One region of the Paenibacillus sp. RRE4 genome, then DNA from elsewhere that is predicted to be linked to it. Evidence: predicted binding sites of a transcription regulator. Region 1 holds the regulator's gene; the other holds the start of a gene.

Region 1 (16,051 bases):
TCTGTGAAGTTGAGTGGGTTACGATAGTGGGTGGACAACATAAAGTAACGAATCGCTTCACGTTTGTACTGATTACGCAGGTCTTTTACCAGAACACCGTTGCCGAGGGATTTCGACATTTTTTCGTTATCAATACGAATAAAACCGTTATGCATCCAGTAATTCGCCAAAGGCGCGCCTGTGATTGCCTCGGACTGTGCGCATTCGCATTCATGGTGAGGGAACTGTAAATCCTGTCCACCCCCGTGAATGTCCAGCGTGTCACCAAGGTATTCTCTTGCCATGGCGGAGCATTCGATATGCCATCCAGGACGACCATCCCCCCATGGGCTAGACCAGAAGATCTCGCCTGGTTTGGCTGCTTTCCAGAGCACAAAATCTTCCGGGTGTTCCTTCCGCTCGTCTACACCGATTCGAATACCGAATTGCAACTCCTGTAAGTTCTGTTTCGACAATTGACCGTATTTTTCGAACTTGCCTGTTCGATAATATACGTCACCGCCATTTTCATATGCGAAACCTTTTTCAACCAGTTCACGGATAAAATCGATAATAAGCGGCATATTCTCCGTTACCCGGGGATTGCTGCTCGCTTTAGGAATACCGAGTCCTTCCAGGTCCGCGTAATAAGCGGCAATAAACTTTTCAGCCACATGCGGTACGTCGGTGCCCAACTGCTCTGCTTTGCGAATCAGTTTGTCATCGACATCGGTGAAGTTCACGACATAATTCACTTCATGTCCGATCTGCTCCAGATATCCACGAACCGTGTCGAAAAAGATCACCGGACGTGCATTGCCGATATGAATGTAGTCATAGACGGTTGGTCCGCACACGTACATTTTTACTTTGCCAGGCTCTTGTGGAACAAACTCCTCTTTGGTGCGACTCATCGTATTATAAATCTGAAGCGTCATAGTCACTTTTCCTTTCATTCTAAACTACTTTTACTTGATTCCATGGTTTATGTTGATCGATGGAGTTATGTGCATTTCTCAGATTCCCGTGTATTTTGCAAATTTCGCACTTCTTCCTGCAACCGTTCTATTTCGCGTTGCATGCTACGCAAAGAGTCGATAACTGGATCGGGCAATTGTTGATTAAGACGATCCACTCTTCGTCCATCCTGTTTGACGATTCTACCTGGAATGCCCACCACCGTGCTATTTGCAGGAACTTCTTTCAGCACAACGGAGTTTGCTCCGATGTTGCTCTGATCCCCCACACGAAATGATCCCAGAACCTTTGCGCCAGATGAGATAACCACATTATTACCAATCGTGGGGTGTCTCTTTCCTTTTTCTTTCCCTGTTCCCCCAAGAGTTACTCCTTGGTAGATCACGACATCGTCACCAATCTCACAGGTTTCTCCAATAACAACACCCATACCATGGTCAATGAACAAACGATCCCCAATTGTAGCTCCAGGGTGAATCTCTATCCCTGTCATAAACCGGCTAACCTGTGATACGAACCGGGCGAGCGAGTACCATCTTCGTTTGTATAGATTGTGAGCAAATCGATGGGCCCATATGGCATGTAACCCTGAATACGTAAATACGACTTCAAACCAACTCCGGGCGGCCGGATCATTTTCAAAGACCGTCTGGATATCGGATCTGATCTTTTTGAACATGCTCGTTCCCCTCTTGTTCCGGTTCTCGTCCTCCGGGTTCGCCGGACGGCGTGTTCCTTGGTAGTATACTTGCGCACTCGCCTAAACAAAAAACGCCCCTGCAGCACGAAGCTGCAGAGGCGTTAATCGCGGTCCCACTCTGCTTGGCTCATTCCACCTCTTAAATAAAAGGAATGAGCCCTCTGGCGGCTCGGTAACGGGAACCAGTCGTCGCCATCTATCCTGACGTTTTCCTCTATTCGATGAATAGAAGCGGGGCCGGATTCGACGGTGCAGCTCACGGGTGCATTTCAGACTGCCGGACAGTGGATGACTCGCAGCCTCCACTTGCTTGAACAGATATAATCTCTGTTCTTGTGTGGGGCCATCCTCTCTGGATCTGTCCAAATCAGCTTACTTCTCCCAGTCTTTGCTGTTCTATATGAACGTATTATGACAATTCAACCTTGTGTTGCTATTATAGCGAAAAGCCTTCGCACTGACAACCAGCAGAATCCAACTACATAAGTCGAGGTAATGAATAGTTACACTCGTGCCAGCAAACGCTGGGTGACAGTATCCCGTCCCAGTAGCACAATGGTCTGATTGAGATCACGTCCATGGGTCTGCCCCGTCAAAGCAACGCGGATTGGCATAAAGAGCTGTTTGCCCTTAAAGCCTGTTTCCTTCTGCACTTCCTTGATCAATGCAGCCATTTTGCTTGGCGTGAACTCATCACTAGCTTGTACTTTATCCGCAAATGCTTTCAGCACAGTTGGAACCTGTTCTTCAGCAAGTACCGCAGCGCCTTCGCTTTCCAGTTCAACTTCGGAACGGAAGAACACTTCGGACAGTTCTACGATATCGGATGCCGCATTCATCTGCTCCTGATAGAGATGTACGAGCGTATACGCCCACTCTTTTTGCTCCGCAGACAGGTCCGCAGGCAGACGTCCTGCTTTTTGCAGATGCGGAATAGCCATCTCGGCAATCCGTGCAGGGTCCGCATTTTTGATGTAATGGTTATTCAAGTGCGCCAGCTTATGTGTATCAAATACGGCCGGGCTCTTGGATAGACGCTTCGTATCAAAGATGGAGATCAACTGCTCTTGTGAAAAGATTTCTTCTTCTCCTTCTGGCGACCAGCCAAGCAGGGAGATGAAGTTAAACATCGCTTCTGGCAGATAGCCGAGCTGATCATATTGCTCAATAAACTGAATGACGGATTCATCGCGTTTACTCAGTTTTTTGTGGTTTTCGTTCACGATCAGCGTCATATGACCGAATTGCGGCGGCTCCCAGCCAAGCGCTTCATAGATCATCAGCTGACGCGGTGTGTTGGAGATATGATCTTCCCCCCGCAACACGTGGGAGATCTTCATCAAGTGATCGTCCACGGCAACGGCATAGTTGTACGTGGGAATGCCATCTTTTTTCACAATGACAAAGTCGCCTGATTCCTTGCTGTTGAACGAGATTGTACCTTTGACCATGTCGTTAAATGTGTATGTGCGATCTGCCGGTACACGGAAACGAATGCTCGCCACACGGCCTTCAGCTTCAAATGCCTCGATCTGCTCTGGTGTCAGGTCACGGTGTTTGCCGGAGTAACGCGGGGTCTCTCCGCGAGCCGACTGCTCTTCGCGCTCCTGTTCGAGTTCTTCTTCCGTGCAGTAGCAGCGATAAGCCAGACCTTTGTCCAGCAGTTCCTGCGTGTATTTACGATACAGATCCAGACGCTCCGTCTGACGGTACGGCCCGTATTCTCCGCCTACATCAATACTCTCATCCCACTCGATCCCGAGCCATTTCAAGTATTTCAGCTGGCTTTCTTCTCCGCCCGCAATGTTGCGCTTCACGTCCGTATCTTCGATACGAATGATAAATTTTCCGTTATTGTGTTTGGCATACAAGTAGTTAAACAGCGCCGTACGAGCGTTCCCGATATGCAGGTGTCCCGTTGGGCTTGGCGCGTAGCGCACCCGAATTTCTGTGCTCATATGATTCCCTCCGTCTCTAATTGATTGATGATATCACACACGTACCAGGCATACAACGGATTGGGCGGCAATCCCCTCTCCCCGTCCTGGGAAACCTAATTGCTCGGTTGTTGTTGCCTTTACGTTCACTTGTGTTACATCCGCTTCCAGCGCTTTGGCAATGACCTCAGCCATCTGCGGGATATACGGTGCCATCTTTGGCTTCTGGGCAATAATCGTTGAATCAATATTCCCAAGCTTATAGCCGCGATCCTTCACAAGCTGCCATACATGCTCTAGTAGTTTCAAGCTATCTGCATCCTTGAATTCCGGGTCGGTGTCCGGAAAATGCTTGCCGATATCCCCAAGTGCCAGCGCGCCAAGAATAGCATCGCTGATGGCGTGCAGCAGCACGTCTGCGTCCGAGTGACCCAGCAGCCCTTTTTCATAAGGAATCGTTACCCCGCCAATAATACAAGGTCTACCTTCCACCAACTGGTGCACGTCAAATCCTTGTCCTACACGTATCATCGCTTCTTCTCTCCCTCAAGCCAAAACGCGGCATACTGTAAATCTTCCGGTGTCGTTAGTTTGATGTTGGTATAACTGCCTTCCACAACCTTAACCGACATTCCCTGGCGCTCAGCCAGCATGGCATCGTCCGTCCCCAGAAACCCGTCGCGTTCCGCGGATTCGTAAGCCTCCAGCAGGGAAGAAAGACGAAAAGCCTGCGGGGTTTGAATGCTCCACAGACTGCTGCGCTCCGGCGTCGCTGTAACGATACCTTCCGCATTCACTTGTTTGATCGTATCCTTCACCGGCACAGCCAGCACAGCACCTTCGCCTGATTCGGCGGCAGCCATACATTCTCTAATCTGCTCGCGGGTCACAAAAGGACGCACCCCGTCGTGAACGAGAACCCCATCGGTACTGAGCGCCCGAAGGCCTTCATGAACCGAATGCTGTCTCTCTTTCCCTCCGGGGATCACGCGGACACGCGTTTCCAGTTGGTATTCTTTTACCCATTCCAGGCATCGTTCAACATCTGCAGCACCTGTAACCAGAATCATCTCACGGATCTCGTCCAGAGCCGCAAATACTTCAAGCGTATGTATGAAAACGGGCTTGTCCTGCAGCAGCAAAAACTGTTTGCTCTCGGTCGTTCCCATTCGGGTTCCCCGGCCTGCCGCCACAATGACAACGCCCCACCCTTTATCCATGCCGCAATCCCTGCCTTGTCTGTCAGTTTATCGCCGGGCGACAATTCATATCTCCATCGATATCCATCATCGTACAACGATACACTACCCATCATACCGCTTTTATTGGGCTTTTTCCAACAGTTTCGGCTTGGCAAAAATCATTCGTCCCGCAGACGTCTGTAGCACACTCGTCACCAGCACTTCCATCATCATGCCGATATACTCGCGTCCACCTTCCACCACGATCATCGTTCCATCATCCAAATAGGCTACGCCTTGTCCATGCTCTTTGCCGTCTTTGATAATCTGTACCATAATCTCTTCCCCCGGCAGTACAACTGGTTTCACCGCGTTTGCCAAGTCATTAATGTTAAGTACGGATACGCCCTGGAGCTCACAAACCTTATTCAGGTTAAAATCGTTGGTAACCACTTTGCCTTGTAATACTTTAGCGAGCTTTACCAGTTTGCTGTCCACCTCGGAGATTTCTTCGAAATCGCCTTCGTAAATCAATACCTGTACATCAAGCTCCTTCTGGATTTTATTCAAAATGTCCAGCCCACGGCGCCCGCGGTTGCGCTTGAGCAGATCCGACGAGTCTGCAATATGTTGCAGCTCTTCCAGTACAAATTCCGGGATGACAATCGTGCCTTCGATGAATCCGGTTTTGCAGATATCTGCGATTCTGCCGTCAATAATGACGCTGGTGTCCAAAATTTTATGTTCTTCCAGTCTTCGCTCTTCTTCAGGCTCAGGGTGCCCCCATCGTCCCGACTTCCAGAATGCCGCCAGATCGTCTTTCTTGGCCATGGCCAAGCTATAACCCGAATATGCAGCGATCACCGTGAGGGCCACTTGTAGCACCTCTCCTGCGGTTCCGAGCCAAGCCAGGCAAGGATACATCAGTAATGCTACGAGTAATCCAGCCACGATGCCTGTTGCGCCAGCAGCAAGCTCGTTCATGGGTATTCTGGCTAAAGAATCAATACCGCTGTTTAATCTGTTAGCCATCATTGTGCCGCCGATCGTGCATACGGACATAAAAAGTACTGCTCCCAGCAGTGTTGATACACCCGCACCCAGCAGTCCCGCTGATTGAATCCATTCAGCCATCCAAGGAATGGACTTGCCTGCCAGATGATAAGCCGTGTACCCGAACCATGCGCCGCACAATCCAGTAAAAGTTAAAATGCCTTTTCTCCACATGAGTTCCTGCACCTCCTCAAATCATTCTTCATTTTCATATCCAGTATGATCCAATTATCCAAAACCTAATCGCGTCAGCATGAAGTTTTTGGAAATCTTGTACTCGTCAGTTGAAAGTAAGACTTTTATTGGCATATAATGAATTCAATTCATATCCGAGGTGAGTGGCAAAATGAGTACGCTAAGTTTACAGGCTTTTCAGGATCAAGTTTCCGAACTGTTGCTGCGCCATCGCAGCCTGATTGATGTACTGTCGAAAACGGGACAAGCCGGAGCCTCTGTTAACCGCGCTGTGTCCAAAGCCATTACCGAATGCGGCTGTATTGAGCTGCACGCCACCAAACAGAAATATGCCCCCGAGAGTGATATTTCTCAAGCCAAGGGCCTGCTGGAAACGCATGTGGAAGGTGAATTGTGTGAGAATTGCAAAGAGGTGATCAGCTCCGAGCTGGGGCGGAACCTGTTCTATATGTCTGCACTTTGCAATCTGCTGGACATCAACATGGAAGAGGTCGTAACTCACGAATCACAGAAATGTTCGACGCTTGGGATGTTTAATCTGTCTTAGCTAATCGTCTTTCGTTACTTCGTCATAGATCAAAGAATACAAATAAAAAGCACGTACACTCCTTGTTAGGAAAAATGTACGTGCTTTTTTTATTTTTTGAGTTCATAGGGATCTTATAGTTTGCCGAGTGGTAGGTACTTAAGTACCTACCTATTCTACTTGTCAGAAGACCGTGATGATTTCTTGTCCTTGCGTTTCTTAGCGCGATTGCGGGAAGCTGCCGTTCTTACACTGTATCTCATGCCATACAGGGCATATAACACCAGCGGAATAAAAATCAGCTTGGAGAGTTGATCCGGGAATAAAACAGCCAGTGCAACCGCAAGTAACACAACCCACGGAGCGATCCAGATCGCCTTGCGGGGAAGTCCGACTTTTTTGAAATTGGGATATTTCAGTGAGCTGACCATCAGATAAGACAACAGCAATGTAGCAATCATCATGCTAATGGGTCCGATATCCTTGTGAAACAGGGACAGCGTAGCCAGCACACCGCCTGCAGCGGGAATGGGCAAGCCAGTGAAATACCCCGGAATGCCCGGCCGAACGTTAAATCTTGCTAAACGAATCGCACCACAGATCGGAAAAGCCGCCGTTGCGATCCAGGCAAAGATCGGCATGGAATCCTGAAAAGACACCATGAAAATAATCAATGCAGGCGCCGCACCAAATGAAACCATATCCGATAGCGAATCAAGCTCCTTGCCGAATTCACTTTGTGCATTCAGTGCTCTTGCCACCCGTCCATCCAGACCGTCGAGCAGCATTGCAACGATAACCATAATCGCAGCCGAACTGTATTTTCCGTTAATCGCCAGCAAAATGGCCAGCATACCCAGAAACAGATTACCTAGGGTAAAAAGATTTGGAATGAATCTGGTTAACATGTTGTTTCACCTCATTCATTAGAAGCCGTTATAAGCAATCCCTACATCTGTCTGTCAATAAACATCTGCTCTTGCAAACGTTTGAGACCTTCCTTGATGGTACGGGCACGAACCTCGCCAATGCCGTCTACTTCATCAAGTTCTTCAATCGTTGCCATGATGACATGAGGTAATTGCTCAAATTGATCCACCAGGTTATGGATAATTACATTAGGCAGACGAGGGATCTTATTTAATACCCGATATCCGCGAGGGGCAACCGAATCTTCAGATGTTGCCGCAGATGAAGGATAACCAAGCAATCGGACAATATGATGTGCATCAAGCAACTCATCGTCCGACAATCTTTTTAAGCCCACGATAATATCGCGAATCTTGTCATCACTGTCATCACGAGCATAGTCTTTATACAGCAACCAGGCTTCTTCCTCTGTAGTACCCACAAGCTCTTCCATTTGCATCGAAATGAGCCTTCCTTCATTACCTAACTCATCAATATATCGTTCAATCTCGGTTTTGATCCGTAGTACCATTTCCGTGCGCTGAATAACATTAACCACCTCGGGAATCGTAACGAGTTCCTCGAATTCGGAAGCACTCAGATTCGTAAGGGACTGCTTGAGCACCGCTTTATACTTTTCGAGCGTTTGAATCGCCTGATTGGCTTTGGTCAAAATCACCCCGATTTCCTTAAGCGAATATCGAAGGGTTCCCTGGTACAGGGTAATAATATTCCGGCGCTGTGAGATGGAAACAACCAGCTTACCGGTTTGTTTTGCCACCCGCTCTGCGGTCCGGTGACGAATGCCCGTCTCTGAGGAAGAGATGGATGAATCCGGAATCAGCTGTGTGTTGGCATACAAAATCCGCTTCAAATCCTCACTCAGAATAATGGCACCGTCCATTTTGGCAAGCTCATACAGGTAGTTCGGGGAGAAATCACAGTTAATCGAAAATCCCCCGTCTACCACTTCCATGACTTCAGGGCTGTATCCTACAACAAGCAGTGCGCCCGTCTTGGCGCGCAGCACATTTTCCAGACCTTCGCGGAAAGGTGTACCTGGTGCGATCAGCCTTAACAAATCATTCATATTGTCCAGTTGGCTTGAATCCTTCATCTTGTTATGCCCCCTAATCTAAAGCAACCGCTAGTGCATCTGCCACGGTATTCACACCGATCAGTTGTATCCCGCGAGGATGTTTCCAGCCCTTTAAGCTTTTTTCTGGTAAAATAACTCGTTTGAAGCCCAGCTTCGCGGCTTCTTTCACACGTTGTTCTGCCCTCGATACGGCACGAACTTCACCCGTCAGGCCAATCTCGCCAAAGATGACATCATCCGGCTTGGTTGGCACATCTCTCAAGCTGGAGGCAATGCTGACTGCCACAGCCAGATCGATCGCTGGCTCATCCAGCCTCACCCCTCCAGCCACGTTCAAATAGGCATCCTGTGTCTGCAGGAACATACCCATGCGTTTTTCAAGCACCGCTATAATTAGATTTAATCGATGATGATCGATACCTGTTGCCATCCGCCTAGGAGAGGGGAAGTGTGTCGTGGAAATCAAAGCCTGTAATTCTACAAGCATTGGACGTGTGCCTTCCATACTCGCCACAACGGTAGATCCCGCTACCCCTAGTGGACGTTCAGATAAAAATAACTCGGAGGGATTACCCACTTCACGAAGGCCATCTTCCCCCATTTCAAATATGCCAATCTCGTTCGTGGAACCGAAACGGTTCTTCACCGCACGAAGGAGACGATACGTATGATGCCGCTCTCCTTCGAAATAAAGCACGCAGTCCACCATGTGCTCCAGCATACGCGGACCAGCGATGGCACCTTCTTTGGTAACATGCCCTACAAGAACCGTTGCAATGCCACGGCCTTTCGCAATCCGCATGAATCTGGACGTGCATTCCCTTACCTGCGCTACACTTCCTGGTGCGCTGGTAACTTCGGGCAGATATACCGTCTGAATGGAGTCGATGACAAGAAAATGCGGCTGGATCTGATCCACCGCTTCCTCTACCCGCTCCATATTGGTTTCACAGAGCACATACAGCTCCGGCGAAAGAGCACCGAGACGGTCTGCGCGCAGCTTCGTCTGCTTTACGGATTCTTCTCCAGACACATATAACACTCGTAGCCCCGAGTGGGTCAGCGCATGAGAAGTCTGTAGCATCAACGTTGATTTTCCAATCCCCGGGTCGCCCCCCACCAGAACAAGCGAACCTGGCACAATGCCGCCGCCCAATACACGGTTCAGTTCACCGATTCCAGTCTGTACACGCGGCTCCTGACCGCTATCTATATCTATGATAGGAAGCGGTTTATCTTTACTGTCAAACAGAGGAGAATTTCTCCCTTGTGTTTTGACTACCGTTTCAGTTTCTTCTATCATCGAATTCCAGGACTGACAGCCAGGACATTTCCCGTACCATTTGGGGGCTTCATAGCCGCATTCCGTACATTGAAACTTGGTTTTTACTTTGGCCACTTCAGCACTCCTATTGATTTTTTATTTTATAGCAACATTTTGCATTATTCGACAAAATTTACTCGTTGCCCTGACATACAGGGATACTAAAAGTTTACCATTGTTTGAGATTTTTCGTAAAGGATTATCGCAAACTTTACACATGTTCCTCATCCATATCGCTTCATCTCAATCAAATCTTCACACATCCCTTTATATATTCGTACATACGAAAAAAACTCCCCGGCCAAAGCCAGGGAGCTTCTATATATGCGACTAGCTGAATTCATTCGGCCACATACGTCATATTTATTTTGTTTCAATTTCCTCATTGGATGGAACTGCTACTTCCTTTTTCGTTACAGACAATGCACCATTCTCTTCGTCGATGAGTAAGGAATCCCCTTTGGTCACATTACCTGTAAGCAACTCTTCAGACAATTTGTCTTCGATGTGCTTCTGGATCGCCCGGCGTAGCGGACGTGCACCGTAAGCAGGATCAAATCCGGCTTTCGCCAAGAAGGCCTTGGCGTTATCTGTGAGCTCAAAATCAACCTCGTACTCATTAAGACGTTTACGTAGATCCTCACTCATAAGAGTAACAATCTCAGCAATGTGTTTCTCTTCGAGCGAGTGGAATACGATGATTTCATCGATCCGGTTCAAGAACTCAGGACGGAAGCTTTTCTTCAGCTCATCCATCACTTTGCCCTTCATATTATCGTAATCTGCACCTGCATCCACAACAGCTGTGAACCCAAGAGTAGAATTACGTTTGATCGCTTCTGCACCCACGTTGGATGTGAGAATGATCAATGTATTACGGAAGTCAACAACACGGCCTTTGGAATCCGTCAGACGACCATCTTCCAGCACTTGCAACAAGATGTTGAAAACTTCCGGGTGAGCTTTTTCTACTTCATCCAGCAGGACAACGGAGTACGGTTTGCGACGAACTTTCTCTGTCAACTGACCGCCTTCTTCGTATCCAACATAACCTGGAGGAGCTCCGACCAGTCGTGCTGTGGAGTGTTTCTCCCCATACTCGGACATGTCAATCCGAATTACGGCATTTTCATCACCGAACATTGCTTCAGCAAGTGCGCGAGCCAGCTCGGTTTTACCTACACCCGTAGGGCCAAGGAAGATAAATGAACCCATTGGACGTTTCGGATCTTTAAGTCCTGCACGTGCGCGGCGAACGGCGCGGCTAACTGATTTAACTGCCTCATCCTGACCGATTACACGTTCATGAAGAATGGATTCCAGATTCATCAGACGCTGTGTCTCTTCTTCTTTCAGCTTGTTCACCGGAATTCCTGTCCAGTTGGCTACCACTTGAGCGATATCCTCTGGAGTGACTTCGGAATCGGTACGACCTTGTTTTTCTTTCCATTGATTTTTCGTTGTATCAAGCTCTTCACGGATTTTTTGTTCCGTATCACGCAGTGCCGCTGCCTTTTCGAACTCTTGACTCTGAACCGCGGCGTCTTTTTCCTTACGGATATCTTCCAGACGGCTCTCCAATTGTTTCAGGTTTGGCGGAATTGTATAGGAGTTCAATCTTACTTTTGATCCCGCTTCATCGATCAAGTCGATCGCTTTATCCGGTAAGAAACGATCTGTAATATAACGATCCGACAATTTTACAGCTTGCACAATCGCTTCATCTGTAATTTTCACGCGGTGATGCGCTTCGTAACGATCACGCAGACCATGCAAAATTTGAATGGCTTCTTCCGGTGATGGTTGATCCACTGTAATCGGTTGGAAACGACGCTCTAGCGCAGCATCCTTCTCGATGTATTTGCGGTACTCATCCAGTGTCGTTGCACCGATGCACTGTAATTCTCCACGAGCAAGAGCCGGCTTCAAGATGTTCGATGCATCAATCGCGCCTTCAGCGCCACCTGCACCAATCAGCGTGTGCAACTCATCAATGAACAGGACAATGTTGCCCGCCTGACGAATCTCATCCATGATTTTTTTCAATCGATCCTCGAACTCACCACGATATTTGGTTCCAGCAACAACCGAACCCATATCCAGCGTCATTACACGTTTATCACGCAATGTTTCGGGAATTTCGTTTGCAATAATTTTCTGAGCAAGCCCCTCAGCAATTGCTGTTTTACCTACACCAGGTTCACCGATCAATACCGGGTTATTTTTGGTACGACGACTCAATACTTGAATAACACGCTCAATTTCCTTGCTACGGCCAATAACCGGGTCAAGGTTATTCTCTCTGGCATACGCCGTCAAATCACGAGCGAGGCTGTCCAGTGTTGGTGTGCTTACATTGGCAGGTGTGCCATTGTGGCTGGAAACAGCTTCGCTGCTACCGAGCAATTGCAGTACTTGCTGACGTGCTTTGTTCAAGCTGATGCCCAGGTTATTGAGCACACGTGCCGCAACACCTTCACCTTCACGAATCAATCCGAGAAGAATGTGTTCTGTGCCAACATAGGTGTGGCCGAGTTTACGCGCCTCATCCATCGACAATTCAATTACTTTTTTCGCACGTGGCGTATATGCAATGTTCGTAGGTTGCTCTTGGCCACGGCCAATTAGCGTTTCTACTTCATCCTGAATTTTTTCCAATCCGAGTCCCAGGCCGATCAGTGCTTTGGCAGCAATGCCTTCACCTTCACGAATGAGGCCGAGCAAAATATGCTCCGTACCGATGTTATTGTGACCGAGACGGACAGCTTCTTCCTGCGCGAGTGCGAGCACCTTTTGGGCCCGTTCCGTAAATCTTCCAAACATCATATTTCCTGCACCTCCATGGTTTTGGATAAAACGAGGGATTCCAATCTAACTGAATACCCCTTCGTATTCTTCATATCACTTTTGTTTGCAGCCATGCTGCGAATAAAATCATTGGTAGCTTCAGTCTAGATGGAAGCTTATTATATAAAAGCCGCAGATACGGCATGAAACCCATATTAACGCTTAAAGGAAAGTTTACCCAGAACTTTTGGCTGCATTGATCGTATCACGAATTAACTGAGCCCGGTAGATGTCGCGCTCATCCGTACGCATATCCCCAAACGTTTTTTGCAAAAAACCTGGCTGAGTCATCACATTCAACTCATTCATCACTGGGATCGATAAGCCTTCCAACAATCCAAGATCTACGCCGAGCCGCACATCCGACAAGCGCTGTGCCGCTTCCTTCGTGTCTACAATCGCTGCATGAGACAAAATCCCGTAGGAACGCATCACTCGATCCGTAATACGCAGTCTGGAATCGGTAATGAGCCGTTCTCTTGCAGTACGCTCATGACCAATCATCTGTAAAACAACACCGTGGAGGTTATCGATCACTTCTTGTTCCGTCTGTCCAAGTGTAATCTGATTGGAAATCTGGAACAAGTTGCCCATCGCCTCGCTACCCTCTCCATAAATCCCTCGCACCGTTAATCCCACTTGGGACACGGCGCTAAGAATACGGCCGATCTGCTGTGTCATGACCAATGCAGGAAGATGCATCATAACAGATGCCCTGACACCCGTTCCAACATTCGTTGGGCAACTCGTCAGATACCCTCGCCGATCATCAAACGCATAATCCACGTGCGCTTCAAAAGCATCATCTATTGCGGAAGCTTTCTCCCAGGCCTCTTTGACCTGGAACCCCGGATAGAGGCACTGGATACGCAAATGATCCTCTTCATTGATCATAATACTTACCGATTCATCCTCACTAAGGATCACGGCTCCGTTGGTCGATTCATTCGCCAGACTTGGACTAATCAAATGTTTTTCCACCAGCACACGCTTGTCGAGTTCATCAATATCGATCAGATCGAGTGTAGTAAAATCACCAAAGGCGTGTACGTCATCGTACTGAAGTACTTCGCTCAGCTTATTCAGCACCTCTTCCGATTGCTCACTCGAAGCCAGCATTGGAAACGGGATATGCTGAAGGTTACGTGCGATCCGGACACGACTGCTGATCACGATCTCCGAATCAGTAGCATCACTGCGCATCCAGTCACTGAGCGCCTTCTCTGTAAAACGCAGATTAGGCATCATGCTTCCCTCCTACTTATGACAAACTTTACTCTTGAGCTATTTCTTTTTCAAGTTCCCGGATCTGGTCACGAATCTGAGCGGCCTCTTCGAACTCTTCTTGAGCAATGCTCTGCTGCAGATTTTGCTTCAGATCGGCAATTTGCCGCTTCACCTTAATACGCCCGCCTGCTCTGGCAGGAACTTTACCTACATGCGATGTACTACCATGCACTCGCTTGAACAAAGGGTCCAGACGGCTGTCAAAGTATTTATAACAGGAGCTACAACCAAAACGACCAACTTTGCTGAACTGGGCATACGTCATGCCACATTCTTCACATTGCAGCGTTTTGGCAGGGGAAGCACCTGAACTCTTGCCTGCCGGATCAAAATCAAGTATTCCTGATAGCAGGTTGTGAATGGAAAATCCTCCTGCTGTTCCAGGAATCATCTCTCCCTTCTCACGGGCACATGATTCACAAATATGAAATTCCGTCTTCTCTCCATTTACAATTTTCGTGAAATGAAGCGTAGCCGGACGTTTATTACATTCTTGGCACAGCATATAGATGTACCTCCTTTGATCCCGATAGTTTTCATTTACCGAGCAAAGATATTAGCATTGCCTTCAACATTCTGGCACGAATTTGATCCCGGTAAGGAAGTTTGACCATAAGAACCTCTCTCGACACAGCCGCACGCATCAACCCGGCTTCCCGCTTACTTAAAAAACGCGCTTCTTCCAGTTGATAAATCAAGCCTTCCGCAGCAGTCTGTCCAATCTCGTCACCAATACTGTGATGCAGATGGTTGTGCAGGGCGGATTGGGCAGGTAATTCAATGCGTTGTATGCGAACATATCCACCACCGCCACGTTTACTCTCGACGAGATAACCTTTTTCAAGAGTGAAACGGGTGCTAATGACATAATTGATCTGGGAAGGTACACATGAAAACTGATCTGCCAGATCATTACGCTGAATTTCAATCATTCCTTCGGGACTTTCATGCAAAATACCCTTCAGATATCGTTCAATAATATCAGAGATATTACGCATCCAATCATCCTCCACTGTCTGAAACGTTAAGTCAATAAGGACCACACGCCCCCACAGAGTACACCTTCTCCACCCATTTAACCACTCAGAGAAACAGCGAATCTTGCTACCTCAAGTGTTAAACAGGAGAACAAAGGAAGCACGAAGGTCCTTGAATATCCCCTTGATCTTCCAATGATGTGTTCCAACTTACGGTACTTTTCATCAGAGAACAGTAAGAAAGCTAACGTCATATCGTAGGTAAGTAACACGTATTCCAGAATTAAAATCATACGAATTTAACCTTGAGTTGACTTTGACTTTCTTTGACTTTATATACATTATAGCATATTTTGCTGTTTTGCCAAGTGGGGGCACTATTCATTTTTTACGATTTTACACGAAATATTCGCCTGACACAAAAAAACCTCTCCCAGACATCGGGAGAAGTTCTGATTGCTTCCAATTACGCTTCGGATCTGCTCGAATGAAGTTGTATTCGATGTAGATTGTTGCTTAAAAGAAATCAAGCAAGTAGGTTTCGCGTTTGGGAACTGCCTTTTCCAGCGCTTGGATTGCGCTCACTGGCCCTTCCAATCTACCGATCTGTGCCATCTCTGCCGGTCTGCGATAACCCATTAACACGGCTGAAAGGGATTGAATACTAAGACGAATCGGCTGATTCAGCTGAGCCTCGCCATCCGATTTTGCCTTTTTCCATATTGAAGCGGTTCCGTTCATAGCCACGTTTAATTCCCACACTCCTTCGTTCCACGGAGCGTAAGAATCTTCGACATCAAGCCAAATCTGAACGGGCGAGTCCTGACTTGCAAAAGGGTACTGCGAAATGAACTGCTCCACGCTCACGATTCGTGCCATAAAGTAAGGAACTACCTCTTGCTTAATCCGCGGATTGTCCAGCTGAAATGCAAGCAGATCACTTGCAGGCGCCTGTAAAGTTACTTCATCTATCATAGAATCATGATTGGCAATGAACGTCCAAAGCCCCTGTCTCGCTTCTTCGTTCAGATGAACGAACTCACCTATGGTAAACTTGCT
Region 2 (16,051 bases), on a different contig from region 1:
AACATGGATCAATTTGAGGAAGCCGAACGGGCGCTGGTCACCTATTTAGAGGAAGATACGCAGGGGCAGTTCATGACGGAAGCAGAAGAGATGATGGAGCTTTTGTATTATGAGCTGGATCGCCCGGCCAAATTAAATCGAATCAAGTCACGCCAAGGGGTCGTGGAGCACGATCAGGCACGTGAGTTGCTGGAAGAAGGGAAGTTTGCCCAAGCTGCAGAACTGCTCGAAGGCATGTCGCCTGATTATCCGGATTATCTTGCTGCCCGTAACAATCTTGCTCTCGCCTATTATTATATGGGACTGTTCTCCAAAGCAAAAGAGACTATTGCTGAAGTACTGGAACAAGAACCAGGCAATCTGCACGCGCTTTGCAATCTGGCGATCTTTTATCAAAATGAGAATCGGACAGACCAAGTGCTGTTGTTGATTAAAAAACTGCTTGCGATCGTGCCATTCCAGCACGAACAGGTGTACAAGCTTGCTACAACAATGGGGATTTTGGGCCAGCATGACTCGGCCTATATTCATTTCCGCCGTTTGCTCAAGGGTGAAGAGACCGCTACTGATCCGGCACTGGCGCATTACGCGGCAGTAGCAGCGTTCAACACAGAACGGTATGACATCGCAAAGCGGCTGTGGCATCACGTGAACAAGCTTGACCCAGGTTCTGAGGTAGCTCGTTATTATTTGGACGGCCTTGATGCGGTAATTCAAGGTGTGCAGGAGCCGAGTAAGTTAAGCTATCACTACCATCTGCCCTTCGACGAGCAGTTCAAGCAATGGGAGGATTACGGTAATGGCATTCCGGAGGAGATGAAAAATGATCCGTTGATTCGCTCATCGTTCTTCTGGGCTTTACGTCACGGAGATCAGGCAACCAAGCTACAGGTTATTCATGCGCTTGGCATGATTGGTGATTACGAGGTGCAACAGGCCTTGCAATTGTTCATTAATGAACCTGGTGAAGAGCCTGCCTTGGTCAAGGCGGCGGAAGCCGTTTTGCATGATCTGCAAAGGGTTGAACATCCTGAATTGAACACTGAAGTTTCTCAACCACTTACCCCGGAGGCCTTAAAGACCATACCTAAGGTGAGTAAGAATGAAGTCGCAGGGATTCGACTCGGGAAAGAGACATCCCCCCATTGGCAGGCTGTTGTTGATCGTGCGCTTCAGATGTCAGAGGCGAGAGCCGAATTACAGCAAGAGATGGAGCGGATCTGGACAGATTATGTTTCCAGGGTTCGACCGGATCTATCTGGTTCCAAACAGATCGAAGGATGGGCTGCAGGACTGGAGTATCTGGCTTCCAAAAACCGTAACCGGCCCGTTACGTATCAGAGTATCGCTGAACGTTACGGTATATCTGCATCTACCGTCAGCAAATATGCGAGGCAGCTCAATCAGATCTGTAGTGTAACTCCGCCTAACGGGTAGAATTCAGAGATCTAGGCTCTGTAAAACGTGGCAATTCAAGCTTGAAACATGGTTGTCCCTGAGAGAAGGATACATTAACCGGGAAAACGGGTAAACTTAACGAATAGGTCTAAAAATGCCTGTAGATATCATCTTGGCAAGTTATTCGCGACCATTACACATCTTAACCTGATGAAGGAGGCAGTATCTATATGTCTAAATACAGAACGATTGTGATCGGAACCGGACCTGCGGGTCTGACAGCAGCGATATACCTGGCTCGTGCGAATCTGAAACCGCTGGTGATTGAAGGTCTTCAGCCAGGTGGGCAATTGACAACGACTACAGACGTCGAGAACTTCCCGGGTTTCCCGCAAGGGATTATGGGGCCTGAGTTGATGGACAACATGCGTAAGCAAGCAGAACGTTTTGGGGCTGAATTCAAGAATGGCTGGGTGGAAGAGGTTGATTTCAGTAAGCAACCTTTTAAAGTAAGTGTGGGGGGCATTGGTGAATTGGAGGCAGACTCCATCATTATCTCCACAGGTGCTTCGGCTCGTTATCTCGGTATTCCGGGTGAGCAGGAAAACGTAGGACGGGGAGTAAGTACGTGTGCAACATGTGACGGATTTTTCTTCCGCGGCAAAAAGATTGTTGTGGTGGGCGGTGGCGACTCCGCTATGGAAGAAGCGAGCTTTTTGACTCGTTTTGCTACAGATGTTACGTTGGTTCACCGCCGGGATGAACTGCGCGCATCCAAGATTATGCAGGATCGGGCCCGCAGCAACGAGAAGGTGAAATGGGCTTTGAACCGTACACCTCTTGAGGTTGTACCTGAAGCAATGGGTGTCAAAGGGTTGAAGGTGCGCAACAATGAAACTGGTCAGGAAGAGTTGCTCGAAGCAGATGGTGTATTCGTTGCCATCGGGCACACGCCGAATACTGGATTTCTTGGCAATGCCATTGCACTGGATGAGCATGGGTATGTTGTGGTGAAGCCAGGAACAACAGAAACCAACATTCCGGGTGTATTTGCATGTGGTGATGTTCAGGATACGAAATATCGTCAAGCCATTACAGCTGCAGGATCAGGTTGTATGGCTGCGATGGATTGTGAAAAGTTTCTGGAGGGAAGTATCGTGCACGATTGGAGCGAAACGCTGGATAAGTAATACGCATGACAGCCCTATGGTTTGGAATAAACTAGCATAAGAGACAACGGGAAGTCTCATGAACTGAGAGAAGCCGGAGGGCTTCTCTTTTTTTGAAACGATGATGGGCATGATTTCGTATACATAAGGGGTATATTAGCTGTGAGGTGAAGAAGTTGGGGGAAATGATAAAAGATTGGCTTCAGAATGCAACGGTTAGACGTTTTTTGATCCTGCTGTTGTTCTGTTTAATTTTGTTCAGTATGGGGAGTATGCTTCATATGATTCTGCTGTTGTTCCTGGTGACTTATGTCATGAACAGGCTACAGCATCTCATTACAAAAGGTTTGAATCGCTTTTTTCCAATCGACTATAAAGTCGTGGTCATTCTGCTGTATATGATTGTGATTGCCGGAATTGTACTTGGGATATCCAGATATTCACCACGGATTGTGGATCAGGTTGTGCAGTTAACCAACGAGATTATGAAATTTCTCGACACGGCTGATGGTGATAATTTTGCCTCCAAGATCGCTGGTTATCTGCAGTCCTTCGACATTAAAAATTATACCAACGAAGCGCTGAAATACATTTTTGCCTTTAGTAAATGGCTGGAATTCATCCTGCTGGTTATTATTTTGAGTTTGTTCTTCCTGTTGCAGAAAAAAGAAATATATAAGTTCACGTCCAAGTTCAAAACAAGCAAAATCGGTTGGTTCTATAATGAAGTGGCATACCTGGGCGACAAATTTGTATCTTCTTTTGGTAAAGTCATTGAAGCGCAGCTGCTAATTGCCGTATTTAATACGGTGCTGACGATGCTCGGATTGTGGATCTTAGGTTACCCTTACCTATTCGCGTTAACGATTATGGTCTTCCTGCTCAGTCTGGTGCCTGTTGCAGGGGTTATGATCTCCCTTGTGCCGCTCTGTCTGATCGGGTATCAAATGGGCGGACTGCAGATGGCCATCATCGTGATCATTATGATCGTCATTATTCATGCGCTGGAAACATACTTCCTGAATCCGAAGCTGATGGCACACAAGACCAAATTGCCGATGTTCTACACCTTTATCGTGCTGATTCTGTCGCAACATTTCCTTGGAATCTGGGGCTTGATTATTGGTATTCCGATCTTTGTCTTCATGCTGGATATTCTGGATGTGAACAAGATGGAGAAGACTGAGGAACCTGTGCGCGTCGAGTCGAAGTTGTAATTGATTCTTGAGAGTTCCTAAATTGTGCGAAAAAAGAATAAACGCCTCCAGTGCTTCGCTGGAAGGCGTTTTTTGTTATACCTACACCTGAGGTGATAGGTATCATGGGTGATTGTGTTAACAATGTCATGATCGTCTGATGACCAATGTCATTTTTTATGAATGGAACGAGGGATAATGAAATATCATGAGTTGAGGCTACCCTTTCTATCAGGGAAGGAGGGAGCATGGCGTTTTAATAGATTAAAATCAGGTTGTATACGCATTCAAAAATGGTGTGTGATGTCGTTCACAACCCTGCCAAGGCATGTTGAGCGTGAGGTCTTCTCGTCTTGACCCCGGCGTATCCTTCAATTATAGTTGGTACGTAGGACTTAAACTATTTTAGATAGATAAAGGTGGCTTGCAGCATGTCTGAGAAAATCTACGTTGGGGTCGATCTCGGCGGAACAGCAATCAAGGTCGGTATATGTGATGATCAAGGTCAGCTTATGCATACGTATGAAGGACCGACTGAAGTGGACCAGGGCGTTGACACGGTTATCGCCAACATCGAGAAGTATGTCCGTCATATCGTAGCCGAATCGCCATACAGCTGGGAACAGCTTGAAGGTGTTGGTGCAGGAGTTGCCGGTTTCACGAATGTACGCGAGGGGATTATTGTTCATGCTCCTAACATCGGATTTCGGAATGTAGCCATTCGTTCGGTTCTGGAAGAGCGTCTGGGCAAGCCTGTCAAAATAGATAATGATGCGAACGTTGCTGCTTTGGGTGAAGCTTGGGCAGGAGCCGGCAAGGGCGTAGACAATTGTGTATGCTTCACACTCGGTACAGGCGTTGGCGGTGGTCTCATCCTGAACGGTAAGATCTATCAAGGGTTTTCCGGCATGGCAGGGGAACTGGGCCATATCAGTGTTGTGCCTGATCTGGAAGCGATCAAGTGTGGCTGTGGTAAAATGGGATGTGTAGAGACGGTATCATCCGCAACAGGTATCATTCGTATGGCGAAGGATGCTGTAGAGCGTGGTGATCATACGTCCCTTGCCTTGGTAGACAAAATTGCGGCCAAGGAAGTATTTGATGCGGCCAAAGCCGGCGATGAAGTGGCACTGCGGATTGTAAACCGTGCGGCTTATTATTTGGGCAAATCCATGGCAACCGTAGCAGCTGTACTGAATCCGGAATTATTCATTGTTGGCGGTGGTGTATCGAAGGCAGGCGACTTCTTGTTTGATGAGATTCGTACTGTGTTTGCTCAATTAACTCCAGAGCCGTTGCAACAAGGTGTTCAGATTTTGGAAGCTACACTGGGCAATGATGCAGGTATCGTAGGCGCGGCAGGTCTCCTCTTACGTTCGTAGTACCTTTGTAACACGATATATCCGACATCAATATGATAAGGAGGGGACATTTATGCTTGACGGTGAAGGCTCACCAGGCACAGGCGCCACGCTCATTATCATTACGGGCATGTCCGGAGCGGGTAAAACGATAGCTGTGCAGAGCTTGGAGGATCTAGGGTTTTTCTGCGTAGATAATTTACCGCCTGTTCTAATTCCTAAATTCGCGGAGTTGATCGAACAGTCGAATGGCAAGATTGGCAAGGTAGCGCTGGTCATCGATCTTCGGGGACGTGAATTTTTCACGGCATTATCCGAGTCTCTAAACTATATCAAGGATCATTTTACGATCCATTGCGAAATTTTATTTTTGGATGCAACCGATTCGGTTCTGGTCCAACGTTATAAAGAGAGTAGACGCAGACATCCGCTTGCTCCGGAAGGGATGCCGCTGGACGGCATCAAGCTGGAACGCAAGATGCTGGAGGAACTTAAAAATTCGGCAACTCAGGTGCTGAATACCAGCACGATGAAGCCTGCTCAATTGAAGGAGCGCATCATCTCGCGGTTCTCTCACTTGGAGAGCCAGATGTTATCCGTGAATATAACGTCCTTCGGATTTAAATACGGTATTCCGATTGATGCGGATCTCGTATTTGATGTTCGTTTTTTACCGAATCCGCATTATATTGATCATTTGCGGCCGAATACGGGACAGAATAGTGAAGTGTACGAATATGTTATGAAATGGCCGGAAACGCAAGCGTTTCTGACCAAGCTGCTGGATATGCTGCATTTTCTGATTCCGCAATACCGGAAGGAAGGCAAAAGCCAGGTTATTATTGGAATCGGCTGTACCGGAGGCAAGCATCGTTCGGTAGCAATATCGGAATATTTGGGCAAAATGCTCGGAAGCAGTGAGACTGAAGCTGTTACCGTAAGCCACCGCGACGCTGACCGGGACCGTCATTGAAGAGGGTGAAGGGATGAAAGAGGCCGGACCACGGAGAGAACGTCCGAGAATCGTTGTTATGGGCGGCGGAACCGGATTATCTGTGATGTTACGCGGTTTAAAAGAGAAACCGATGGATATCACGGCCATTGTTACGGTTGCCGATGACGGTGGGAGTTCAGGGATCCTGCGCAGTGAGTTGCAAATGCCGCCTCCAGGAGACATTCGTAACGTGCTCACCGCGCTGGCAGATGTTGAGCCACTGCTTTCGGACATGTTAAAGTATCGTTTCAATACAGGTGCGGGGCTTGCAGGCCACAGCCTGGGCAATTTGATATTGGCTGCAATGACGGATATATCAGGCGACTTTGTGACCGCTGTGCGGGAGCTTAGCCGCGTGTTTGCCGTTAGGGGTCAGGTGCTTCCGGCAGCGGGTCAAGCTGTTGTGCTGCATGCTGAGATGGAGGATGGATCAATTATTACTGGCGAGTCCAAAATCCCTGAGGCAGGCGGGCGCATTAAACGTGTCTTTCTTGAACCGGATCACGTGGAGCCGTTGCCAGAAGCTGTCGAGGCTATACGCCAAGCAGATGCGATTCTGATTGGCCCGGGTAGTCTATATACGAGTATCCTTCCTAATCTGCTTGTGCCCAAACTGGCAGAGGCTGTCGTTGAAACGGATGCGGTGAAGATGTTTATTTGTAACGTAATGACACAGCCGGGAGAGACCGACAATTATACAGTGAGTGATCATCTTAAGGCAGTGCATGAGCATATTGGTCACCAGCTCTTTGACTACGTGATCGTGAACAACGGTGACATTCCACTACAAGTACAGAATAAGTATGCGGAAAAAGGAGCAAAACCGGTTGTTCTTGATATGAATGTGCTGAAAAGTTCAGGTTATCAGGTTGTCGCAGATACGCTGGTTTTGTTCAAAACCTATCTGCGCCATGATGCCGACAAGCTCAGCCATCATATTTACCAGCTGGTTCAAAATTGGATGTTACGGAAGAGGTGAAGTCCCATGTCATTTGCAGCACAGACCAAAAAAGAATTAACGATGATTGAAAGTGAAGCGTGCTGCGAACAGGCGGAACTTTCAGCCCTCATCCGTATGCTTGGTGCAGTGCAGTTATCGAATAAAAAAGTCATCTTGGATATTTCGACAGAGAATGCTGCGATCGCAAGAAGGGCATACTCTCTGCTTAAAAAGCATTTTCAAGTGCATACGGAATTGTTGGTTCGCAAAAAAATGCGGCTGAAGAAGAACAATGTGTACATTGTTCGTGTTCCGTCTATGGTTCAGGAGATTCTAAAGGAGTTGCATATCGTCTCCGAAGGGTTCCTGTTTACTCCTGGCATTAATGAAGAGTTACTGGAGAAGAATTGTTGTAAGCGAGCTTATCTTCGTGGTGCATTTCTGGCAGGTGGTTCCGTAAATAACCCGGAGGGCTCCTCATATCATCTGGAGATTGCGTCCATGTATGAAGAGCATTGTCAGGCACTGGTGGATCTGGCCAATGAATTTCATCTTAATGCCCGGTGTATAGAAAGGAAAAAAGGATTCATCCTATACATTAAGGAAGGCGAGAAAATCATTGAGTTGCTTAGCATCATCGGTGCTCACCAGGCCTTGTTCAAGTTTGAAGACGTTCGAATTATGCGGGACATGCGTAACTCGGTGAATCGAATTGTCAATTGTGAGACAGCTAATCTGAACAAAACGATTGGAGCAGCGGTTAGACAAATCGACAATATCCGTTTACTGCAAAAGGAAGTGGGTCTGGAATCTCTTCCGGATAAGCTACGTGAAGTAGCGGAGGTGAGGCTTGCTCATCCCGACATTAATCTGAAGGAAGTAGGCGAATTGCTAAAAGGTACGGTGAGCAAATCTGGTGTGAACCATCGCCTTCGGAAGATTGATGAGCTTGCTGAGAAAGTGCGCGCGGAACGTTATAGTTGAAGGTTAAAATGAATCATTTAGGTTTAAGGTATGTTATGACCTTACCAAGTCGTGTTGGGTTACTCGTGCGGGTAAAGGAGAGGCTTCGGTTCTGGATTTTTGCCTGAGCTCGAGGGCTAAGTTTTTTCTTCTAGTGTCCTGCACGGGTTAATGGTATAATGTTGTATAAATATAATTGTGTATTTAATGTCCAGATTTCATAATAGGGGGTAAGTTTCTATGACAAAGCACCCGGTAGTTGTCCGTTTGAAAACGGGTCTCCATGCCAGACCTGCAGCACTGTTCGTTCAGGAAGCGAATAAGTACTCATCTGAAGTGTTCGTCGAGAAGGACGATAAAAAAGTAAACGCTAAAAGTATCATGGGAATCATGAGCCTTGCGATCAGTACAGGTACAGAAATCCATATTAGTGCTGAAGGCGCGGATGCGGATCAGGCTGTAAACGCTTTAGTTAGTCTGGTGAGCAAGGAAGAGCTTGAGAACCAATAAGCTTCATGAACTCAATTCAATCTATGAAGAAGTCCCGCAAGGGGCTTTTTTGCGTTTTATATAAATTTTATTAACCGTGCCCGTCAAGTGCAACATTATGGAATTTGTCCCGTCTGTTAAGGTATCAAATCGCTTCAAGTTTGAGAAGTTAACATATGAGGAGGTTATTCGTAATGGGTAAACAATGGATGAAACCGTTTGGTGCAGTGCTGGTGGCAAGTTCGTTGCTGGTCGGAGGAACGGCTTATGTAGCCCCAGGAAACTATGCTTATGCTGCCGAAGTTCAGGGCGTACAGCAAAATGTAATCAATGTCGTAGGTAAAGGTGAAATTCAAGTGAAACCGGATATTGCCTATCTGTCCATCGGGGTGAACAGTACTGCCGATACTGCGGCGTCAGCCCAGAAGGCAAATGCCGCCAAGATTCAAAAGGTTACTAACTTGCTGAAAAACACATGGAAGATCAGTGCAGATGATATTCAAACCAGTCAATTCTATGTGCAACCGAACTACACGTATAGCGAAAAAGATGGACAGAAAATTAAAGGTTACACAGCACATCACACATTGACAGTAACATATCGTGATATGGACAAGATTGGTGAACTACTGGATGCAGCGTCACAAGCAGGTGCCAACAATATCGAAAATGTACGCTTCACGGTAGAAAATCCGGAGAAATATGAATCCGAAGTCATTGCTAAGGCAGTAGCTAATGCAGATGTGAAGGCAGGAGCAATTGCTAAAGCAGTTAAACGTCAACTGGGTACTGTCCTTTCGGTAAGCCAGCCGGATGCTAATGTTCCTGTGTTCTATGCATCAGAGTCTTTGATGTCGCAAGCGAAGAGTGATTCGAACGCAGGTACACAGATCGAAGCAGGTCAAGTTAAAGTGAGCACCGTTCTTAATATTACGTATGAGATGAAATAAGGAATGCTATATCAATACGAGCTAAAATGATTAAATATTAAACATTTAAAATAATGACAAAAACACTGTCTTATCAGGCAGTGTTTTTTTGTTGCACATGTGGGCTTTGAGGAAGTAAGGGATAGAAATTACTTATATGGTCGGTTGTAGTGCAGCGCGAATAATGTCGTTTTTGTATCGTTTTTCATGACAAAACGTTCATTTTCTGTTGTTTTTCCCTTTTGATTTTCATCAAGATTGTAACTGGAGCTGTAAACCATTCCGAAAACGGGTTAATTATAATTAAGAGGTGAGCGTATGGCATGTGTAGTAACGTTCGTGATTACATACGCAATGAACCTAATGGTAAATAAAAGAGAGGAGTTTTATAGATGAAAACATGGAAAAAATGGACGAGTGCATTATTGGCGGCAGGTGTAATTATGGGGGGGAGCACAGCGTGGATGGATCAATCGGTTCAAGCTGCATCCGTATCTTCCAAAGTAACGGCACCGGCTGAAGTAACGTTGAAATCAGGCGGTAAAACACTCACGCAAAAAGGCCTCCTTCAAGGTGGATCTACATGGGTGTCGCTGACAGCGGTCAAGGATGTAGCGGGCGGTACATTGAAATATGATGCAAAAACGAAGTCGTATACCGTAACTGCAGCGAACAATGCAATGACTGTTAGTTTGATGGATGGACAGCCAAACGTGTATATTAACGGTTTTTATCCTCAAGTGGAGGCAAAATTGATCCAGGGTCGTTTGTACATCCCGTTCTCTGCAATGAGAGATTATTTGGGTGTACAGGGCAGCTGGGATGCCAAAACCAAAACGCTGACCCTGAGCAAAGTAAAACAAAATAACGTACAGGTGAAATCAACTAAAGCCAACGTGACCGTGAAAAACGCTGAGGTGGATGTACAGTATCCTCAAGTAAGTGGACTAGCGAGCAAAGAGGCTGAGACCACGATTAACAAAGTGCTCAAAGATGAAGTAGACACGGCTGTTGCTGCCTTCAAAAAACAAACGTCTGAATTCGGTGGAGCAACCGCAAACCGTCCATATGCATTCGAAACATCTTATGTGGTGACGTACAATGAGAATGGTGTGCTGGGTCTGATTACTCAACGTTATGAAGACTATGCAGGAGCACATGGCATGACGTATCGGACGGGTCACACATTTGCACTCGATACAGGTAAAGAGCTGACACTGGATGATGTGTTGCAAAACAGCAAATCCATGCGTGAAACGGTCAGCAAAAAGGTTGGTGAGCAACTGAAAGCGAACACGGGATACTTGAGCGGCTACAAAGGGCTGAACAAAGACCAAGACTTTTACGTGACGCCAACAGGCGCTGTTGTGTTCTTCCAGTTGTATGAGTACACAGCGTATGCAGAGGGCTTCCCAGAATTCAAGTTCACTTACAAGGAAATTTTGCCTAAAGGAACCACACCCTTCAGCAACGTAGCTTCTGAGAAGTAAGTTCGGTTTGGGGTAGATGAAATCATAAAATAAATTAAATTCAAGTCAAGAGCACTTATACCGTTTATTCGTGAAAAATAATAAACCAGAAGCCTCCGTCAAAGCAAGAATGACGGGGTTTCTGGTTTATGCAGGCAATATCAACACCCTAATGCAGGTTGTTGATATTGCCTGTTTGCAACTAATAAGCGCAGGGCGTGCTCACCTAGATTCAGGTGATGCCCGCCCTGCGCTTATTTACGTTGTCTCCAGGCTATAGCTTAGATGCCTTGGGAGCCTACGTTTTGGATTACTTTATCGATGATACCGTAATCGGCTGCTTCAGCAGCACTCATGAAGTAATCACGATCTGTATCTTTTTCAATACGCTCCAGTGGTTGACCTGTGCGCTCGGAGATGATGCGATTCAAGGTATCACGCATTTTGAGAATGCGGCGTGCACGGATTTCGATGTCCGACGCTTGACCTTGTGCACCACCAAGAGGCTGGTGAATCATAATTTCACTGTTCGGCAACGCAAAACGTTTGCCTTTTGCACCGGCATTCAGCAAGAATGCACCCATGGAAGCCGCCATACCTACGCAGATCGTAGATACATCCGGTTTAATGAACTGCATTGTATCGTAAATTGCCATCCCCGCTGTGATCGATCCGCCTGGGCTGTTGATGTATAAGTGAATGTCTTTCTCCGGATCTTCCGCTGCCAGGAACAACATCTGTGCCATGATGGCATTCGCAACAACGTCATTCACGTCGCTGCCAAGGAAAATGATACGATCCTTCAGCAATCTGGAATAAATATCATAGGCGCGCTCACCCCGGTTGCTCTGTTCAACGACCATTGGAATATAACTCACGTGAAAAACCTCCTCGGAAATGTAAATGTTAAATGGGTGTTTATATTTAAACTGTTACCGTATTAACCACATCATAAACAATCTCAAACAAAAAGTCAAAGAAAGTCAAACTAAGTTTGAAAAAAAAGAAACCTTTCCGGTTTCGTTGGTTAAATGCATTATGAGCTGTTAAAAATGTAGTGGCGCGCCCGCCAAGAATCGAACTTGGATCTCAGGCTTCGGAGGCCTACGTCATATCCATTGGACCACGGGCGCAAATTATGTGACAGCAATAATGATTATAGCTTATGCACCGGTGAATTGCAAGCAGTTGCTTTGCATGAACATGGTGTAGTTTTCCTTAGTGCGAAAGGGCTCAAGTTCCTCCATGAAAGATTCGATTTATTCCGCAGGTGGTTTGAATTTATTCTGAAATGATCATGATGAATAAGAATGGATAAAGCTTGAATTTCGGTACATGCTATTAGAGGTTTTGGACATGCCCTATAAAAATGAAACATAGCAAGATATAGATGTTATGTTCAGGCTTCTTCTATATATGGTGTGAGATCCTCGCTTTCTTATCTCGATGTGTAGAGGTTGTGAAAATAGGCGCGTACAAACGCCTGCGAACCTGTCGAAATAGGCAATCGAAACACTTGCATCTCGCGTCAGTTTTAGGTAGAATGAACGTGGGACTTAAAAAGTTAACCCGGGACATTTTAAGGCCATGCAGAAAGCTTGGAACATGAAGCTTGCGGGAGTGGAAAGCATGCGAACGATCTTGGAAGTGCAAAAGCAGCTTCTGCCCGATCTCATGGATGTCTTGAAGAAACGCTATACGATTTTGCACCAGATCATGTTATCGGATGTGATTGGGCGGAGAACGTTAGCCAATTCCATGCAGATGACCGAGCGGGTTCTGAGAGCTGAGACCGATCTGTTAAAGGCTCAGGGACTTATCGAAATTGACAGCGCGGGGATGAAGATCAGCGAGGCGGGTTATAATCTGCTGCAGCAGTTAGAACCTGTCGCGAAAGAGCTGTTTGGATTATCCGAGCTGGAAGAGCGAATCAAGCAAGCCTACGGTCTGCAAAAGGTAGTTGTGGTTCCCGGCGATTCGGACGTATCTCCTTTTGCCAAGAGGGAACTTGGAAGAGCCGGAGCGAAGGCTCTCGGCAGTATTATGAATGACAACGACGTTGTCGCCGTTACAGGCGGATCAACAACGGCAGGTGTTGCAGAACAACTCACACCGCCTACTTCGCTGAAGGGTGTCTGGTTTGTGCCAGCACGAGGCGGATTGGGAGAAAGCCTGGAAATACAGGCGAATACGATTGCGTCCACAATGGCAAAGCGGGCAGGGGCTCAGTACAAACTCCTGCATGTACCGGATTTGCTTAGTGACCATGCCTATGAATCGCTGATCCAGGACCCGGGTGTTCAGGAGATTTTACAGCTAATCAGGCAATCACGCATCGTAATTCATGGCATTGGCGATGCTGTGGAGATGGCGAAGAGACGCAAGCTTGCACCGGAGATCATCGACGAACTTCAGGAGCAGGGGGCCGTATCGGAGTCCTTCGGGTATTACTTCAATGATCAGGGTGAGGTGGTACATACCATGCTTACACTGGGTATGCGGCTTCAGGATATCGAACGCACCGATGTGGTTATCGGTATTGCGGGCGGCAAAAGCAAGGCAGCTGCCATTCATTCCGTACTGCGGTTTGGGCAGGAGGATATTCTGATTATTGATGAGGCTGCGGCCGAAGTCATCGTCGCTGACATGGAAAACATCTAATTTTTCAGAGATGAAATGGTTTTATTTTCAACATCACTCTTGTTGTCTTGACGGACTTCACCGTCTGTCTTGAATATATAGTTTCATAAAAAACTAATCAAAACTTGGGAGGAACTTACTCATGATTAAAGTAGGTATTAACGGTTTTGGACGTATTGGTCGTTTGGCATTCCGCCGTATTCAAAATGTAGAGGGCATTGAAGTTGTAGCAATCAACGACTTGACTGACGCTAAAATGCTGGCTCATTTGCTCAAATATGATACAACTCAAGGTCGCTTCGATGGCGATGTTGAAGTACATGATGGTTTCTTCAAAGTGAACGGCAAAGAAGTTAAAGTTATCGCTAACCGCAACCCTGAAGAACTGCCTTGGGGAGACCTGGGTGTAGATATCGTTCTGGAATGTACTGGTTTCTTCACAACGAAAGAAGCTGCTGAGAAACACTTGAAAGGTGGAGCTAAGAAAGTTGTTATCTCCGCACCAGCTACTGGCGACATGAAAACCATCGTTTACAACGTAAACCATGACATCCTTGATGGTACTGAAACTGTAATTTCCGGCGCATCTTGCACAACAAACTGCCTGGCTCCTATGGCAAAAACACTGCAAGACAAATTCGGAATCGTTCAAGGTTTGATGACTACAATTCACGCTTACACTGGCGACCAAAACACATTGGATGCTCCACACCCTAAAGGTGACTTCCGTCGTGCTCGCGCAGCAGCTGAAAACATCATCCCTAACACAACTGGTGCTGCTAAAGCAATCGGTCTGGTTATCCCTGAACTGCAAGGTAAATTGGATGGTGCAGCACAACGCGTACCAACACCAACAGGTTCCCTGACTGAGCTGGTAACTGTTCTGGGCAAAAAAGTAACAGCTGAAGAAGTTAACGCAGCAATGAAAGAAGCTTCCGATCCACAAACTTTCGGATACACAGAAGACGAAATCGTATCTTCCGACATCGTGGGTATCACTTACGGTTCCTTGTTCGATGCAACTCAAACTAAAGTACTGACAGTGGGCGACCAACAATTGGTTAAAACTGTAGCTTGGTATGACAATGAAATGTCCTACACAGCTCAATTGGTTCGCACATTGGAGCACTTTGCAAAAATGATCAAGTAATATCTGTAATAACATAGAGCGGAAACAGATTGTTATTGTTTCCGCTCTTTATATATGGATATTTAGTTAATTTCTCATGAACACCAGAACTGACAAGGGATTCAGCTCTTGAAAGGTTCACCAAATACATGGGTGCGGAGGAAATAGAGATGAACAAAAAAAGTGTACGTGATATCGAATTGAATGGAAAACGGGTATTCGTGCGTGTAGATTTCAATGTGCCGCTCGAAGATGGTAAAATTACAGATGACAAACGTATTCGTGCAACACTGCCTACGATCAACTTCCTGATCGAAAAAGGTGCGAAAGTGATCTTGGCGAGCCACATGGGACGTCCAAAAGGTGAAGTTGTAGAATCCATGCGTTTGACACCAGCAGCTGAGCGTTTGTCTGAATTGCTGGGTAAACCGGTTACTAAAGCGGATGATTCCGTGGGCGAAGCGGTTAAAGCTCAAATCGCGGCAATGAACGATGGCGACGTATTGTTGCTTGAGAACGTTCGTTTCCACGCGGGCGAAGAGAAAAACGATCCGGAACTGGCAAAACAATTTGCTGAACTCGCTGACGTATTCGTTAACGATGCATTTGGCGCAGCTCACAGAGCACATGCTTCGACCGAAGGAATCGCTCACTTGCTTCCAGCAGTGTCCGGTTTGTTGATGGAAAAAGAGCTTGAAGTGTTGGGTAAAGCCATCTCCAACCCTGAGCGTCCTTTCACAGCAATCATCGGTGGTTCCAAAGTAAAAGACAAAATCGATGTGATCGACAACCTGCTCAACATTGCAGACAACGTAATCATCGGTGGTGGTCTGTCTTACACATTCATGAAAGCTCAGGGCCACGAAGTAGGTCAATCCTTGCTGGATGAGTCCAAACTGGATGTAGCACTTGGCTTTATCGAAAAAGCAAAAAAACTGGGCAAAAACTTCTACCTGCCAGTGGATATCGTAATCTCTGACGACTTTAGTGCAGACGCAAACACAAAAATCGTTGAAGTTGGCGACATTCCTGCAGATTGGGAAGGTATCGACATCGGTCCTAAAACACGTGAGATCTATGCTGACGTTGTTAAAAACTCCAAACTGGTTGTGTGGAACGGACCTATGGGCGTATTCGAAATTGAGCCATTCTCTCACGGTACTCGTGCAGTAGCAGAAGCTTGTGCTACAACATCTGCTTACACAGTAATCGGCGGCGGCGACTCTGCAGCAGCAGCTGAGAAGTTCAAATTGGCTGACAAAATGGACCACATCTCCACAGGTGGCGGTGCATCGCTCGAGTTCATGGAAGGCAAAGTGCTTCCAGGCGTAGTTGCATTGAACGACAAGTAAGCTTTAAGCTATAGCATGAAGG

The links. Region 1 encodes CtsR, which represses protease genes until heat stress. Its sites were predicted from a motif close to ATGGTCAATAAAGGTCAAACA; they were not measured.
Region 2: clpP (ATP-dependent Clp endopeptidase proteolytic subunit ClpP) is a predicted target of CtsR. The motif match lies at 11,878-11,898, and genes of this name have one in related genera.

What each region holds. Positions count from the first base shown of each region.
Region 1 covers NZ_JAUZUT010000016.1:791-16,841, reverse strand. Annotated here, with positions in the region: gene cysS (cysteine--tRNA ligase) at 1-917, opposite strand, end outside; gene cysE (serine O-acetyltransferase) at 983-1,636, opposite strand; gene Q9R46_RS27215 (hypothetical protein) at 1,718-2,023, opposite strand; gene gltX (glutamate--tRNA ligase) at 2,161-3,615, opposite strand; gene ispF (2-C-methyl-D-erythritol 2,4-cyclodiphosphate synthase) at 3,649-4,125, opposite strand; gene ispD (2-C-methyl-D-erythritol 4-phosphate cytidylyltransferase) at 4,122-4,814, opposite strand; gene Q9R46_RS27195 (PIN/TRAM domain-containing protein) at 4,917-6,002, opposite strand; gene Q9R46_RS27190 (nucleoside triphosphate pyrophosphohydrolase family protein) at 6,175-6,570, shown strand; gene pssA (CDP-diacylglycerol--serine O-phosphatidyltransferase) at 6,726-7,457, opposite strand; gene disA (DNA integrity scanning diadenylate cyclase DisA) at 7,499-8,575, opposite strand; gene radA (DNA repair protein RadA) at 8,589-9,956, opposite strand; gene Q9R46_RS27170 (ATP-dependent Clp protease ATP-binding subunit) at 10,245-12,707, opposite strand; gene mcsB (protein-arginine kinase McsB) at 12,903-13,973, opposite strand; gene mcsA (protein-arginine kinase activator protein McsA) at 14,002-14,520, opposite strand; gene Q9R46_RS27155 (CtsR family transcriptional regulator) at 14,552-15,013, opposite strand; gene Q9R46_RS27150 (GNAT family N-acetyltransferase) at 15,509-16,051, opposite strand, start outside.
Region 2 covers NZ_JAUZUT010000006.1:138,227-154,277, reverse strand. Annotated here, with positions in the region: gene Q9R46_RS22940 (tetratricopeptide repeat protein) at 1-1,437, shown strand, start outside; gene trxB (thioredoxin-disulfide reductase) at 1,629-2,588, shown strand; gene Q9R46_RS22930 (AI-2E family transporter) at 2,753-3,784, shown strand; gene Q9R46_RS22925 (ROK family glucokinase) at 4,195-5,145, shown strand; gene rapZ (RNase adapter RapZ) at 5,198-6,097, shown strand; gene Q9R46_RS22915 (gluconeogenesis factor YvcK family protein) at 6,111-7,097, shown strand; gene whiA (DNA-binding protein WhiA) at 7,104-8,042, shown strand; gene Q9R46_RS22905 (HPr family phosphocarrier protein) at 8,262-8,531, shown strand; gene Q9R46_RS22900 (SIMPL domain-containing protein) at 8,705-9,460, shown strand; gene Q9R46_RS22895 (stalk domain-containing protein) at 9,832-10,929, shown strand; gene clpP (ATP-dependent Clp endopeptidase proteolytic subunit ClpP) at 11,190-11,786, opposite strand; tRNA gene Q9R46_RS22885 (tRNA-Arg) at 11,967-12,041, opposite strand; gene Q9R46_RS22880 (sugar-binding transcriptional regulator) at 12,538-13,569, shown strand; gene gap (type I glyceraldehyde-3-phosphate dehydrogenase) at 13,691-14,698, shown strand; gene Q9R46_RS22870 (phosphoglycerate kinase) at 14,848-16,029, shown strand.